DNA from 2 places in the Bacillus sp. GW823-FHT06A10 genome. Region 1 is predicted to be linked to the other one. Evidence: a T-box and tRNA genes for the amino acid it is inferred to sense, from the RefSeq annotation. Region 1 holds a T-box; the other holds one or more tRNA genes.
What was found. The T-box of region 1 lies ahead of ileS2 (isoleucine--tRNA ligase). A T-box ahead of a tRNA ligase gene usually reads a tRNA of that ligase, here a tRNA-Ile.
Positions count from the first base shown of each region.

Region 1 (8,083 bases):
AAAGAAATTCAGAAACGTGCTGATAAGAAAGTGAAATGCTTTATTCAAGTGAAAACCTCATCTGAAGAATCGAAGCAAGGATTAGCAATAGAAGAGATTGTTTCTTTTATTCAAAGTTTGCAAGAATTCGATAAAATTGAAGTGGTTGGACTAATGACGATGGCTCCATTTACAGAAGAAGAGGAAGAAATCAGACGCTGTTTTAAGGAATTACGTATGTTGCAAACAAAGGTGCAGGAGCTAGAGTTATTACATGCGCCATGTAAAGAATTATCAATGGGAATGTCCAACGATTACACGATTGCAATTGAAGAAGGGGCTACATATATTCGTTTGGGAACGATTTTAGTAGGAAAAGCGTAAAAGGAAGGAGAATCTTATTATGAGTTGGTCAAAAGTAAAATACTTCTTTTTTGATACACCGGAAGAAAAAGAAGCAGCTCAATATGGTTATGAAAAGGAGCAAACAGACATGAAAAAGCAGCAAGATCCACCAGAACAACAAGATGTTACGTTTCCAAAAGCGCAACCGAAGCAAAATGTTGTGAGTATTGAAACAGCAAAACAATCTTCAAAAGTTGTTTTATTAGAACCACGCACATATTCGGAAGCACAAGGGATTGCGGACCACTTAAAAGGTAGACGAGCTGTTGTAATTAATTTGCAGAGAATGTCTACTGATCAAGCGGTACGTATCGTTGACTTTTTAAGTGGTACTGTATACGCTATAGGCGGGGACATTCAAAAAATAGGACCGAAAACATTTATGTGTACACCTGAAAATGTTGATATTGTTGGTGCAATTTCAGAGTTATTCGGTGAAGAAGAAGAAACAAATATAAAGAGGTGGTAATACGCCATGACAACAGTTTTAATGGTGTTAAGTTCTGCTATCGAGATTTACTCGTGGGCACTGATTATTTACATTCTCCTATCATGGTTTCCTGGTGCAAAGGAATCATCTTTTGGAGAGTTCTTGGCGCGAATTTGTGAACCGTATTTAGAACCATTCCGCAGATTTATTCCGCCGCTTGGTATGATTGATATTTCTCCACTCGTTGCGATTTTTGCGTTAAAACTTGCTAAAAGTGGTTTGTTCAGTTTGTTCAGCTATTTCTTATAGTAAGAGGTTAAATACATGAGCATTTACGAACATTTTAGGCCTGATGAAGAGGTCTTTGTAGATAAAGTGCTGGAGTGGAAGCGAACAGCAGAGTACCATCAAGTGAAATTAACAGATTTCCTTGATCCAAGACAGCAACAAATTGTTTCTATGGTAATTGGACAAGGAGATGTCGCTGTGCAATTTGGTGGTGCAACGCCTAATGCAGAGCGTAAAAGAGCACTCATTTATCCAGACTATCTAGAATTAAATGAAGAAGAATTTCAAGTAGAAGTATTAGAAATTGACTATCCTTCCAAGTTTTATACGCTAGAACATAGGCAAATATTAGGTACATTTATGTCTCTTGGTTTAACGAGAGAAAAATGTGGTGATATTTTGCTGCAAGAAAATCGTGCCCAAATTGTAGTTGCGAAAGAAATCGTATCGTACATTGAGATGAACTTACAAGCAATAGGAAAAGTAAAAGTCTCCTTATCAGCAGTACAAGGAGAACAAATTCTACAAATACATGAAACGTGGGGGGAGAAATCTGGAACGGTTTCTTCACTTCGTTTAGATGTTATATTAGCTGAAATGTTACATTTATCTAGACAGAAAGTACAACCTTTCATAAAAAATGGTTTAGTAAAAGTCAATTGGAAAACAGTGGAGCAAACTTCTTATGAATGTTATCCAGGAGATGTTTTTTCTGTTAGAGGATATGGCCGAAGTAAATTATTTTCTGTAGAAGGTAGAACAAAACGCGACAAATGGAGAATTTTGTATGGTATACTAAAATGATTGGTTTTTTAGAAGGAAATCCTCCTATTTTGTCGAAGAAAAGATATAATTGAAAGAGGAAATTTAGATAACTACTTGGAGGTGGCGTTGTGCCGTTAACACCATTAGATATTCATAACAAAGAATTTGGTCGCGGATTCCGTGGCTATGATGAAGATCAAGTAAATGAGTTTCTTGATCAAATTATCAAAGATTATGAATTGGTCATTCGTGAGAAAAAAGCTTTAGAAGAAAAAGTTGCGCAGTTAGAAGGGAAGTTAGATCATTTCTCTAATATTGAAGATACGTTAAACAAATCTATCGTTGTTGCGCAAGAAGCAGCGGAAGAAGTAAAACGTAATGCGCAAAAAGAAGCGAAATTAATTGTGCGTGAAGCTGAAAAGAATGCTGATCGTATTATTAACGAAGCATTAGTAAAATCAAGAAAAGTTGCTTTTGATATTGAAGAGCTAAAGAAACAAGCGAAAGTATTCCGAACTCGTTTCCGTATGTTATTAGAAACACAGCTTGAAATGTTAAACAACGATGATTGGGATAAACTAATTGAGTTAGAAGACGAAGTAGATGAACTGTTGAAAAAAGAAGAAACAGTGTAAGCTTGACGTTTTTCTCATTATTACATATAATTTTAAACAACATATTTATTAAGAAAAACGAAGATAGGGATAAGTACCTTTTCAAACCTTATATAGCGAACTGAGGATGGTGTAAGCTCAGGATAAGGAGATAGTGGGAATATCACCCTGGAGTTCCGCGCTGAATAAATAGAGTAAGCGTAGGCGTGTATTCGCGTTAAGAATATAAAGAGGATTCTATACATATGTATATGATCTACTAGGGTGGTACCGCGGGAGACTTTCTCGTCCCTTTTTGGGATGAGAAAGTCTCTTTTTTATTCCGTTTTTTAAGTATTTCTTTTATACATGTAAGGAGGAATTGAGCATGGAGTACAAAAATACATTACTGATGCCGAAAACAGAGTTCCCAATGCGTGGGAACTTACCAAAACGTGAGCCTGCAATGCAAGAAAAATGGGCTGAAATGAATATTTACGAAAAAGTACAAGAACATACAAAAGGTCGTCCTTTATTTGTATTGCATGATGGACCTCCATATGCGAATGGTGACATTCATATGGGACATGCATTAAATAAAGTATTAAAAGACTTTATTGTTCGTTATAAATCAATGACTGGTTTTAGTGCGCCATATGTTCCAGGATGGGATACGCACGGTTTACCAATTGAACAAGCTTTAACAAATAAAGGCGTAAAACGTAAAGAAATGACAGTTGCTGAGTTCCGTAAGTTATGTGCAGAGTATGCATATGAACAAGTAGAACGTCAACGTGAACAATTTAAGCGTTTAGGTGTACGTGCAGATTGGGATAATCCATATATTACTTTAGAGCCAGCTTATGAAGCACAACAAATTAAAGTGTTTGGTGACATGGCGAAAAAAGGTTATATCTATAAAGGTCAAAAACCAGTTTACTGGTCTCCAACGAGTGAATCTGCTTTAGCAGAAGCTGAAATTGAATATCAAGATAAAAAATCAGCATCTATTTACGTAGCATTCCCTGTAAAAGATGGAAAGAATGTATTAGAAGGTGATGAAAAGTACATCATTTGGACAACAACACCTTGGACATTACCTGCAAACTTAGGTATTTCTGTTCACCCAGAGCTTGAATATAGTATTGTAAAAGTAAATGATGAGAAATTTATCATTGCTTCTGAGCTGTTTGAGACAGTTGCAAAAACGTTAGAGTGGGAAAATGCTGAAGTTGTGAAAACAGTAAAAGGTAGCGAACTTGAGTACACAGTTGCAAAACATCCATTCTACGATCGTGATTCATTAGTTATGCTAGGAGATCACGTAACAACAGATGCAGGTACAGGTTGTGTTCATACAGCACCAGGACACGGGGAAGATGACTTCGTTGTTGGTAAAAAGTATGGATTAGAAGTACTTTGCCCAGTCGATGATAAAGGTGTATTAACAAATGAAGCACCTGGATTTGAAGGCTTATTCTATGATAAAGCTAACAAGCCAATTACAGAAAAATTAGAAGAAGTAGGCGCGTTACTGAAACTAACATTCATTACACATTCATACCCACATGATTGGAGAACGAAAAAACCAATTATTTTCCGTGCGACAGCACAGTGGTTTGCATCTATTGAAGCATTCCGTAAAGAATTAATAGAAGCTGTAGCGGAAACGAAATGGGTACCAGCATGGGGAGAAACTCGTCTTCATAATATGGTTCGTGACCGTGGTGACTGGTGTATTTCTCGTCAGCGTGCATGGGGTGTGCCAATTCCGGTATTCTATGCTGAGAATGGTGATCCAATTATTACGGATGAAACAATTAACCATGTAGCAGATTTATTCCGTGAACACGGTTCTAACGTATGGTTCGAGCGTGAAGCGAAAGATCTATTACCAGAAGGATTTACACATCCGGGTAGCCCAAATGGCGAATTCCGTAAAGAAACAGACATCATGGATGTATGGTTCGATTCAGGTTCTTCTCACCAAGCGGTATTAGAAGAGCGCGAAGATTTACAGCGTCCAGCTGATTTATATTTAGAAGGATCTGACCAGTATCGTGGTTGGTTTAACTCTTCATTATCAACAGCAGTTGCTGTAACAGGTAAAGCTCCATATAAAGGCGTATTAAGTCACGGTTTCGTATTAGATGGTGAAGGACGTAAAATGAGTAAGTCGATTGGAAACATCGTCGTACCGAAGAAAATTATGGATCAATTAGGCGGAGACATTTTACGCTTATGGGTATCTTCTGTTGACTATCAATCTGACGTACGTATTTCAGATGATATTTTAAAACAAGTAGCAGAAGTGTATCGTAAAATCCGTAACACATTCCGTTTCTTATTAGGAAACTTAGACGACTTTAAGCCAAGTGAAAATGCAGTAGCTGTAGCTGAACTTCGTGAAGTAGATCGTTACATGTTAGTGAAATTAAATGACTTAATTACAAAAGTTAAAGAAGCATATGAGACATACGACTTCGCTGCTGTGTATCATGCAATTCATAACTTCTGTACAATTGATTTAAGTTCATTCTACTTAGACTTTGCAAAAGACATTTTATACATTGAAGGTGCAAATCACGAAGATCGTCGTGCAATTCAAACTGTATTATATGATGTTCTTGTTGCGTTAACAAAACTTGTAACACCAATCTTACCGCATACAGCTGATGAAGTATGGCCATACATTCCAGGCGTAACAGAAGAAAGTGTACAATTAACTGATATGCCAGAAGCTGTACAATTAGATGACGCGGAAGCGTTAAAAACAAAATGGGATGCATTTATGACATTACGTGATGACGTGTTAAAAGCACTAGAAGTAGCTCGTAATGAAAAAGTAATCGGTAAGTCATTAAATGCAAGCATTACGCTATATCCAACTGCAGAAATGAAAGCTATGTTAGAGTCTATTAGCGAAGACTTAAAGCAATTATTCATCGTTTCTGAGTATAAACTTGGTGGTATGATGGATGAAGCGCCAGCAGATGCACCGAAGTATGAACATACAGCGGTTGTTGTTGCGCAAGCAACTGGTGAAACATGTGAACGTTGTTGGGTAGTTTCAGAAACAATTGGTAAAGATGCTGAACATGAAACATTATGTGAGCGTTGTGCAACAGTTGTTAAAGAAAACTATGTAAAATAATAAAAAACTGACTGCTATTCATGCAGTCAGTTTTTTTTGTTGATGGCATATCAAAAAAACTTTTCAGACTCTTTCCTGTGAAGGAAAAATGTGTGTGAGGTAAGCAAATAAATTTCGGACACACTAACTGTACATTACAGCTAGGAGGAATGTACACGTGAATGAAATTTACATGGAAATAAAAGAAGAATTGCAATTGATGAGAAAAGAGTTGCAAGAGAGACTAGCTAAAGAAGTAATGCACAAATATGATGTCGAGTTCAGCCAAGAGCTTGGATATGAAATTAAGGAAGAGATAAAGAAAAAATTGCTATTACATGATATAAAAGAGGATTTAAAGGATGTAGAACGCGCATTATTTAAAATGGAAATAGACATGTACGGTATTTGTGAAGAGACGGGGAGATTAATTTCGACAAAGCAAATGAAGACAATGCCGACTGCTCGTACGATTCATGAATTCTTCTATGAAAAGGTAAATGTATGAATACGCACAACGATATCATATTACCTTTTTTTAATTTATTTTATTCTTCTATAAAGGTTCATTGTGAAAAGGTAGCAGCTATGCTAAAATTTTGAGGTACACTGTCTTTGTGGGGGAAATGAAAATGATATATTATGTAATAGCGTTATTTGTCATTGCTATCGATCAAATATCGAAGTGGTTAATTGTAAAGAACATGGAATTGGGTACGAGTATTCCGATTATCGACAATGTATTATACATAACATCACATCGAAATAGAGGCGCTGCTTGGGGTATTTTAGAAAATAAAATGTGGTTCTTCTACATTATTACAGTTGTTTTTGTAGTGTTTATCGTATTTTATATGAAAAAGTATGCGAAAACAGACAAGCTTCTAGGTATTTCGTTAGGTCTAATTTTGGGCGGGGCAATTGGTAACTTTATTGATCGTGTATTTAGACAAGAAGTAGTGGATTTCATTCACGTGTATATTTTCTCGTACAACTATCCAGTATTCAATATAGCTGATTCAGCATTATGTATTGGTGTTGTATTAATTATTATTCAAACATTATTAGAAGGCAAGAAAGCGAAGGAGTAATTGAATGAGTGAAGTAGTACAAGTAACAGTTGCAGCAGAGCAAAAAAACGAACGAATTGATAAATTCGTTACAGGGATAAATAACGAATGGTCACGTTCACAAGTACAGCAATGGATTAAAGATGATGTTGTGACAGTGAACGGGAAAGCAGTAAAAGTGAATTATAAAGTAAAAGAAGAAGATGAAATTACAGTAACGATTCCTGAGCCAGAAGCGCTAGATATTCAACCAGAGGATTTAAATTTAGAAATTTATTATGAAGATGCAGATGTGCTTGTTGTAAATAAGCCACGTGGCATGGTTGTACATCCAGCACCAGGGCATACAAGTGGTACACTTGTAAACGGCCTTATGCACCATTGTACAGACTTATCAGGCATTAACGGTGTAATGCGTCCAGGTATCGTGCATCGTATTGATAAAGATACATCTGGACTATTAATGGTTGCTAAAAATGATATGGCACATGAATCGCTTGTAAATCAGCTTGTAGCCAAAACAGTAACGAGACGTTACAAAGCGATTGTACACGGTGTGATTCCGCATGATAAGGGAACTATCGATGCACCAATTGGTCGTGATAAGAAAGAGCGTCAAAGTATGACAGTTGATGAAAATGGTAAGAACGCTGTTACGCACTTCCAAGTGTTAGAACGTTTTAAAGACTTTACACTTGTAGAATGTCGCTTAGAAACGGGACGTACGCACCAAATTCGTGTTCATATGAAATATATTGGCTATCCACTTGCAGGAGATCCGAAGTATGGTCCGAAGAAAACATTAGATATGAATGGACAAGCACTTCATGCGGGTATTTTAGGCTTTGATCATCCTCGTACTGGTGAATATATTCAGTTTGAGGCACCGATTCCAGAAGTGTTTGAAGACGCATTAAATATTTTACGAAAATAGTATTGACAAATCATAAGAAAACTGAGATACTGACAACAGTTAAATAATGATCCTTTAACACAGCCCCGTGAGGTTGAGAAGGTAACGGTTTGAAATACTTAGGGTATGTTGTACCCTTTTTTCAAAAGTCCTCTCGCACACGCTGAGAGGACTTTTTTTATACCATTACTCTCACGCAAGAAAAAAAGCTTGGAGGTGTAGAGCATGCAAGAGAAAGCTGTCGTTTTAGATGACCAAATGATTCGCCGCGCTTTAACACGAATTAGTCATGAAATCGTGGAACGAAATAAAGGTGTCGATAATTGTGTTCTTGTCGGAATTAAAACTCGTGGAATTTTTATTGCACAACGTTTGGCAGAACGAATTGGTCAAATTGAAGGAAAAGAAATGGAAGTTGGAGAGTTAGACATTACGTTATATCGTGATGATTTAACACTACAATCCAAAAATAAAGAACCACTTGTAAAAGGTTCTGATATCCCTGTA
Region 1 covers NZ_JBXAHT010000002.1:906,438-914,520, forward strand. Annotated here, with positions in the region: gene AC1Q8M_RS19630 (YggS family pyridoxal phosphate-dependent enzyme) at 1-363, shown strand, start outside; gene AC1Q8M_RS19635 (cell division protein SepF) at 383-853, shown strand; gene AC1Q8M_RS19640 (YggT family protein) at 860-1,123, shown strand; gene AC1Q8M_RS19645 (YlmH family RNA-binding protein) at 1,139-1,906, shown strand; gene divIVA (septum site-determining protein DivIVA) at 1,996-2,502, shown strand; T-box leader at 2,554-2,777, shown strand; gene ileS2 (isoleucine--tRNA ligase) at 2,849-5,614, shown strand; gene AC1Q8M_RS19660 (TraR/DksA C4-type zinc finger protein) at 5,772-6,101, shown strand; gene lspA (lipoprotein signal peptidase LspA) at 6,226-6,684, shown strand; gene AC1Q8M_RS19670 (RluA family pseudouridine synthase) at 6,689-7,597, shown strand; gene pyrR (bifunctional pyrimidine operon transcriptional regulator/uracil phosphoribosyltransferase) at 7,802-8,083, shown strand, end outside.

Region 2 (8,083 bases), 350 kb from region 1:
CCTTACAATAACCGCGGAGAACATTAAAAACACGCAGAAAAACAGCACGTTTAACCGAAAAGGAACGTGGGTCTTTTTCTTATTTTGCTTCTGTTTCTTGCTCATACAAACCCCCTCTACCAACAGCTATGTAATGTGAAAGGGACACCTTCATACAGGTGTCCTCACTGCTGTCTTACATCTTTTTCTATTCTAGCATAAAACAAACGAGAAGTTAACCTTCTGGTTCAGTTTGGTTTTGCGCGTTCCCTTGCGTTACAACACTTGCTTTACTCGCATTTCCCTCATCATATTTGACATTTTTAACTGCAAAATAAATAAGAAAATGTCCAGCACCTAAAATACATAATAAGTAAGGTAAACTTTTTTCAGGTGGAAAGAATAGTACAGCACATAAAAAACTTAAAATGGAACAGATTCTTCCGGCGTTTAGCCACAGCTCCCGAACAACGACATATTCCACACGCCATTCTCTCGCATTTTTCGCTCTACCAATTACGTCATATGTCATTGATCCGTACGGAACAAGTAAAATAGGATATGCAATTGCAATACATGCCGCATAAATAAGTAATTTCGTGTATGTAACATTGAAAATAACTAAAAAGACGACAGCATATAAAATAATGCCTCCAAGTAAAATTGCTTTTTTTCGCCACTCCTTCTTTAACATACGAGCAACTAAGTAATAACATACAAAGGATACAGCAGAGTTCACTAAACTGTATTTCCCTAATGCAAACTCACTATTAGTTGCTAAATAAACATATACTGAAATGACAAAAATAAACGTTCCTTCTCTCAATCCTTGGAAAAAATGAGCTCGTGTAATCTTTCCCCAATTTTTATCAATCCGTCGTTCTTTCAATACTTGCACGATTTCATAACGCCCTTCACATTCTCTTTTAGATAAAAAGAAGCTTAAGACGACAGCAATTGCAAATAGAACTAATGAAAGAAAGAATATAACAGTATAACCACTCCATTTCTCCATACGTGAAATTGTGTATCCTGCTGCTATTGGTCCGATCATCCCAGAGAAGGATGTAAGAAGTCCAAGAAACCCATTAAAGAAATCTCTTGTTTCTGGTTCTGTAATTTCAAATGTCAATAAGTTAAAAGCCAACCAGTAAAAACCGTATCCTACTCCTAAAAGAGCCCCCATTAATAAAATATACTGAGAAGCACTTTTCCCCGCTACTAAGACAACAATAAAAAAAATTGCGAGCGTTCCTACTCCTATTCGTAATAAAATCGAGCGATCGATACGTTTCGCTAATTTTCCCCCTACAAGAAATGTGAGAGGCTGTAATATAACGCTGGCCAAATTATACAAGCCAAGATTCACATAATTTTGTGTTTGTTTCCATAAATAAATATTTACAAACGTATTCGATAAAGAAATTGCGAGCGTGTATAAACCTCCTATAAGGAGCAATAACACTAAATCCCGATTCACTTCAACGTCACCAATTATATGTTTCCACTTCATACACAACTCTCCTTTACTTCATGTTCTAGTCTTCCAAAGACAAGCTCAATTATGTAAAAGGAAAGCATAGAAAAAAGCTAGGGGTTCTCCCCTAGCTTTTTTCTATATTTATTACAATTATTTTGCTTCTTGGTAACGTTTTTCAGCAGCGTTCCAATCTACAACGTTCCAGAATGCACCGATGTAGTCTGGACGACGGTTTTGGTAGTTTAAGTAGTAAGCATGCTCCCAAACATCTAAACCGATAACTGGCGTTTTACCTTCAGTTAAAGGAGAATCTTGGTTTGGAGTGCTTGTTACTTCTAGCTCACCATTGTTTACTACTAACCAAGCCCAACCAGAACCGAAGCGAGTTGCGCCAGCTTTTGCGAATTCTTCTTTGAATGCATCGAAGCTACCGAATTTTGCTTCAATTGCAGTTGCAAGTTCACCTACAGGTTGTCCTCCGCCGTTTGGAGATAGGATTGTCCAGAAGAATGTATGGTTAGCATGTCCGCCACCATTGTTACGTACTGCTGTACGGATTGCTTCTGGTACTTCGTTTAAGTTTGCAACTAATTCTTCTACGCTTTTGTCAGCTAATTCTGCATGACCTTCTAAAGCAGCGTTTAAGTTTGTAATGTACGTGTTGTGATGTTTTGTATGATGGATGTTCATTGTTTCTTTGTCAAAGTGAGGCTCTAAAGCATCATACGCATAAGGTAAATTTGGTAATTCGTGTTTTGCCATTGTTATATTCCTCCCAGTTTATGTATTGCCACTTAAGTGACATACAACTTCATTCTACCCTAATTGCCATAGGGTGCAAACAAATAAATCACATTGTCTTGCTATCATTAAAGTAGCAAAATTCCCACTTCTTTTCAATTAAAATGCTCATATATTCCGTAAAAAAAGCTTCCTTCTACAAGGAAGCTTCCTGCTAACATAATAAACATGCGAAATGGATATGGACCCTGTAGGACTCGAACCTACGACCGGACGGTTATGAGCCGTCTGCTCTAACCAGCTGAGCTAAGGGTCCACAATTATGTATGTAACAACATATCAAATAAAGGAATTCCTATCGGATATGCCCTTTAAGAAATGTAAGATAAATTTACCATATAGAAAAGAAAAGTGTCAATTGTATTTTTCTTATTTAAAAGAAGAAAGTTAATAAAAAGAAATTTAGTTATCTCCACTATATGTAAATATAATATATCTTGAGATTCTCTAGATTCCTACGTTACAATGATTTTATACATACATAAAGGAAGTGAATCTATGTCCATATTTACCCAATTCGTAAAAAGCATATACTCGCCTAAAGATATGGCGCTATTCCGTTTTCAAAAAATCGGTAAAACCATTTTGTATATTATGCTACTTTGCTTAATTACTACTATTCCAAGAACTTTTTTGTACGGTAGTTTTATCCAAGATGGTGTAGGCATGGTAAATCAAGTCATCGATAAAGATTTACCTGATTTTAAAATTGAAAATGGCGAACTAAAAGCCGATATTGATCAGCCTATTGAAAAAGAAGAAGGAAATGCACTTTTCGTATTTGATCCAAATTCAACAGACCTAGAAAAATATCAAAATAAAACAGGTTTATTTGTTTTAAAAGATAAAGTAGTCTCTATGGGAAATGGTCAAACACAAACGTATTCTTATAACGATTTGTTAGGTGCATCTCTTGAGAAAAAAGATCTACAAGAATTTATTTCTTTATTCGATAATATTTATCCAATTTTATTATTTGTTATTGGATTCTTAGTGTACCTATTCCAATTATTCATCACTTTTGTAGGCGTGACTTTACTTGCGTTCATCGGTTCTGCTATGAGCGGTCAACGTAAACTATCCTATAAACAAGTTTGGACACTAACTGCATACAGCTACACAATCCCAACCATTTTCTTCATGATTATGGATTTATTCAAAATCGTCGTACCTGGGGCAACATTCATTTATATCGCTGTTGTTTTAATCGTTCTATACTTAACGATTAAAGAGGTACCCCAACCGAAAGAAAAATAAAAAAATGCCTAAATAGGCATTTTTTTTTTGGACAAGCATATATTCCTAGCAAAGGAGTGAAGAATATGAAGAGGTTAGGTATATTCCTATTCGTGCTTGTTCTCGGTTATATATTTTATTACGATATAAAAATCGGTACTTTACCGATGTTAAGTTCATATAAAAAAACAACTGCTGCCCAAACGATTAAAAAAGAAAACACAGACAGCCAACAAAATAAAGAGAATAAAACAGAAAAAGAAACGGATACATCTTATAAAACAATTGAAGTAAAAACTGGCGAGACAGTTCTTTCTATTACAGAACAAATTAACAAGAAAAAAATTCCTTCCATAGAAAAAGTCATTGACGACTTTAAACAATTAAACAAAAGTACATCTGCTACAAAAATACAAATTGGAAAGTCTTATAAATTCCCGTTATATCAATAAGCCATCACTTAATCCTTGTCAATTACATAAAGGCGCTGATACAATAGTAAAAGTGAAACCGAGCACTTCGGTTTCTATAGCCCTATATCACGTATACTATCATTGATATGAGGGACTAAATAAGAAACTTCTTTTATAAGGAGAGCGATCTATTCGTGAATGAAATGACTCATCGTACAAAAACACGTCCAGTTAAAGTCGGTAATTTAACAATTGGCGGTAATAATGAATTAATTATACAAAGTATGACAACAACAAAAACACATGATGTTGAAGCAACAGTTGCCGAAATCAAGCGTTTAGAAGAAGCTGGCTGTCAAGTCGTCCGTGTTGCCGTTCCAGATGAACGCGCAGCTAATGCTATTGCTGATATAAAAAAACAAATCAACATTCCACTTGTTGCTGATATTCATTTTGATTATCGCCTTGCTTTAAAAGCAATTGAAGGTGGCATTGATAAAGTACGTATCAATCCAGGTAATATTGGTCGTCGCCATAAAGTAGAAGCTGTTGTAAATGCAGCAAAAGAGCGCGGTATTCCAATCCGTATTGGTGTAAACGCTGGTTCATTAGAGCGCCACATTTTAGAAAAGTACGGATACCCAACTGCTGATGGTATGGTTGAGAGCGCGCTACATCATATTAAAATTTTAGAGGACTTAGATTTCCACGATATTATCGTATCTATGAAAGCCTCTGATGTTAACTTAGCAATCGAAGCATACGAGAAAGCTGCTCGCGCTTTTGATTACCCATTACATTTAGGTATTACAGAATCTGGAACATTGTTTGCTGGAACTGTAAAAAGTGCCGCTGGTCTTGGAGCAATCTTAAGTAAAGGCATCGGAAATACACTACGTATTTCATTAAGTGCTGATCCAGTTGAAGAAGTAAAAGTTGCTCGTGAATTATTAAAATCATTCGGTCTTGCTTCTAACGCAGCGACACTTATCTCTTGTCCAACTTGTGGTCGTATTGAAATCGATTTAATTAGCATCGCTAACGAAGTGGAAGAATACATCTCTACACTTCAAGTACCAATTAAAGTTGCAGTACTTGGTTGCGCTGTAAATGGTCCTGGTGAAGCTCGTGAAGCTGATATCGGTATTGCTGGTGCACGTGGAGAGGGATTATTATTCCGTAAAGGACAAGTCGTTCGTAAAGTACCAGAAGAAACAATGGTAGAAGAACTGAAAAAAGAAATCGACGTAATTGCTGCTGAAATGGCTGCTGAACGAGAAAAAGAAAAAGAGACACAAGAACAATAAAAAGAAGGTTGCCACAATATTTGTGAGCAACCTTCTTTTCTACGTAAAAAAGCTCGTCAGTTATATAACCGACGAGCTTTTACTTTGCACATTTTGGACAACGACCATATATTTCAAACTTATGACCCGTTACTTCATAACCAGTAAAATCTTTATTCATAAAATCCATTGGGCAGGAAGTAATCTCTTTCGTCCCCCCACAATCCAAACAAATAAAATGATGATGATGTTCCATAATAGAACAAGTGAAACGAAAATGTTTTTCACCATTTAATTCCGTTTGTTCTAAAACACCAATCTCAGCAAAAACTGTTAAGTTACGATAAATCGTATCAAAACTAAGCCCTGGATAATCGTCTTTCATATGCTCTAAAACGTCTTTCGCAGTTAAATAACGATTATGTGCTGCAAATAATCTGAGCATCTCTTCTCTTTTTCCAGTATGTTTGTATCCTTTTTCCTTCATTAGGCGTAAAGCTTCTGTTAGATTCATACCTATCCCTACTTTATGCAGTTTTTTTCTTCTTCCATAAAATCGCACCGATTAAAATAAGAACTGCTATCATAACAATTGTACCACCTGGTGCTAGATCAAGTTGATACGAAGCAAACATTCCACCAATTACTGCAATTTCACCAAATAAAATGGAAAAGAAAATTGTTTGTTTAAATCCTTTAGCAATACGAATACTTGCTGCAACTGGTAACGTCATTAATGATGATACGAGAAGAACCCCTACTACACGCATTGATACTGCAATGACAAGAGCAACTAATATAATGAAAATAAAGTGAATCCATTTCGCTCTTAAACCAGTTGATACTGCGTATTCCTCATCAAATGATAGTAGAAACAGCTCTTTATATAATAAAATAATTGTCGCAACAACAACAATTGCTACAATCCCAATAATAATTAAATCCGTACTTGTTACAGCACTGACACTACCAAATAAATAACTAAATAAGTCTGTGTTAAATCCATTTGCAAGTGAAATGAAAATAACTCCAACTCCCATCCCTGCCGAAAGGATAATCGGAATTGCTAATTCTTGATAGTGCTTATATACAGTTCTTAACTTTTCGATTAATAGCGCTCCACCAATCGAAAAAACCATCCCCATATATAAGGGGTTTAAAAATCCACCTGTAAAAATGGTTTTTTCAAGTAATAAACTTGCTGCAATACCTGATAACGTCACGTGACTTAATGCATCCGCAATAAGAGATAAACGACGAATAACAACAAACACACCTATTAGCGGTGCAACAAGTCCAATTAAAATACCTGCGTATAAAGAATTACGTAAAAAGTCATATTGTAAAAAATCTTGTATCATTGTATCCTCCCGTGATGCTCATGTTCGTGTTCTAAACGATGAACATGATGCCCATATAAGACGGACATTTCTGCATCTTCTAACTCTCGGAACTTCTCTACATTTCCATGGAAATGTAGATGTTGGTTTAGGCATGCAACATGTGTTACTTTTTCGGTAACAGCTCCCATATCATGAGTAACAAGAATTAATGTGATTCCCAACCTTTTGTTTAAATCCTCTAATATTTCGTAAAAACTTTCCACATTTTTTACATCGATTCCAACAGTAGGCTCGTCTAAAATAAGCAATTCAGGATCACTAACGAGCGCACGAGCAATAAATACACGCTGTTGCTGTCCACCAGAAAGCTCTCCAATATTACGACCTTGAAACTCACTCATCCCTACATCAGCAATTGCTTTTTCTACCTTTTTCTTATCCTCTTTTGTGAAAAAGCGAAAAAGCCCTTTTTTCGAAACAAGTCCCATTGACACAACTTCAGAAACAGTTGCTGGAAAACCAGAATTGAAACTATTTGCTTTTTGGGATACATAACCAACTTTATTCCATTCCTTAAACTTCTTACTATCAACGCCAAACACACGAATGCTTCCTTCTTTTGGCTTTAAAACGCCTAATAAACACTTAAGTAAAGTTGATTTACCTGAACCATTCGGTCCCACTAAACCTAAAAAAGCTCCCTTCGGAACTTGCAAATTAATATTTTCTAACACATTCCGATCTTCATACCGGAATGTTAAACCTTCAATCTCTAATATATTATTCATAGCATCTCACCTATTTTAATTCAGAATGATTCCGATTTATATCTATTTGAATTATAGTACAGCTTATTATAGTTGTAAACCAATCTGCCTAAAATATATCTATTTTTTCAAGAAACCTTACTATTATAACAAAAAGCAGAGAAAAATATTCCTATATATGTTTAGTGAATAGCCGATTTAAACTTACCACCATTTGTCTCTTGCGTGCTCATAATCGTAACAAACGCATTTTCATCAATTTCATGCACAATTGACTTTAACTTCGTCACTTCTAGACGCGTTACAACTGCATAAATAACTTCTTTTTCTTTATCTGTGTAACCACCTTTTGCTACAAGCTTTGTAGTTCCACGGCCGAGTCGATGTAAAATCGCATTTGATACTTCCTCATATTGATCAGATACAATTAAAACTGCTTTCGTTTCATCTAGCCCTTGAATTACTGTATCGATCGTTTTAAATGCAATATAGTACGTCATAACAGAATACATCGCTTGTTCCACACCAAACACAAATGCTGCCCATGCAAAAATAAATAAGTTCACAAACATTACGAATTCACCAACAGAGAACGGTAATTTCTTCGTTAATAAAATCCCCATAATTTCAGTTCCATCTAACGATCCACCATGACGAATTACAAGTCCTACACCAAGACCTAAAATAAGACCACCAAACACAGTCGCTAAAATAGGCTCTGTTGTAAACGGTGGCACCGCATGTAACGTTGACTCAATGAATGCTAACGCTACAATAC
Region 2 covers NZ_JBXAHT010000002.1:555,860-563,942, reverse strand. Annotated here, with positions in the region: gene AC1Q8M_RS17705 (peptidoglycan D,D-transpeptidase FtsI family protein) at 1-105, opposite strand, end outside; gene AC1Q8M_RS17700 (MFS transporter) at 215-1,492, opposite strand; gene sodA (superoxide dismutase [Mn]) at 1,610-2,221, opposite strand; tRNA gene AC1Q8M_RS17690 (tRNA-Ile) at 2,443-2,516, opposite strand; gene yqgB (protein YqgB) at 2,759-3,517, shown strand; gene yqfZ (protein YqfZ) at 3,583-3,948, shown strand; gene ispG (flavodoxin-dependent (E)-4-hydroxy-3-methylbut-2-enyl-diphosphate synthase) at 4,113-5,216, shown strand; gene AC1Q8M_RS17670 (Fur family transcriptional regulator) at 5,296-5,709, opposite strand; gene AC1Q8M_RS17665 (metal ABC transporter permease) at 5,723-6,556, opposite strand; gene AC1Q8M_RS17660 (metal ABC transporter ATP-binding protein) at 6,553-7,326, opposite strand; gene AC1Q8M_RS17655 (YitT family protein) at 7,488-8,083, opposite strand, start outside.
Region 2: it encodes a tRNA-Ile, which carries the amino acid that the T-box ahead of ileS2 (isoleucine--tRNA ligase) is inferred to sense. The anticodon was not compared.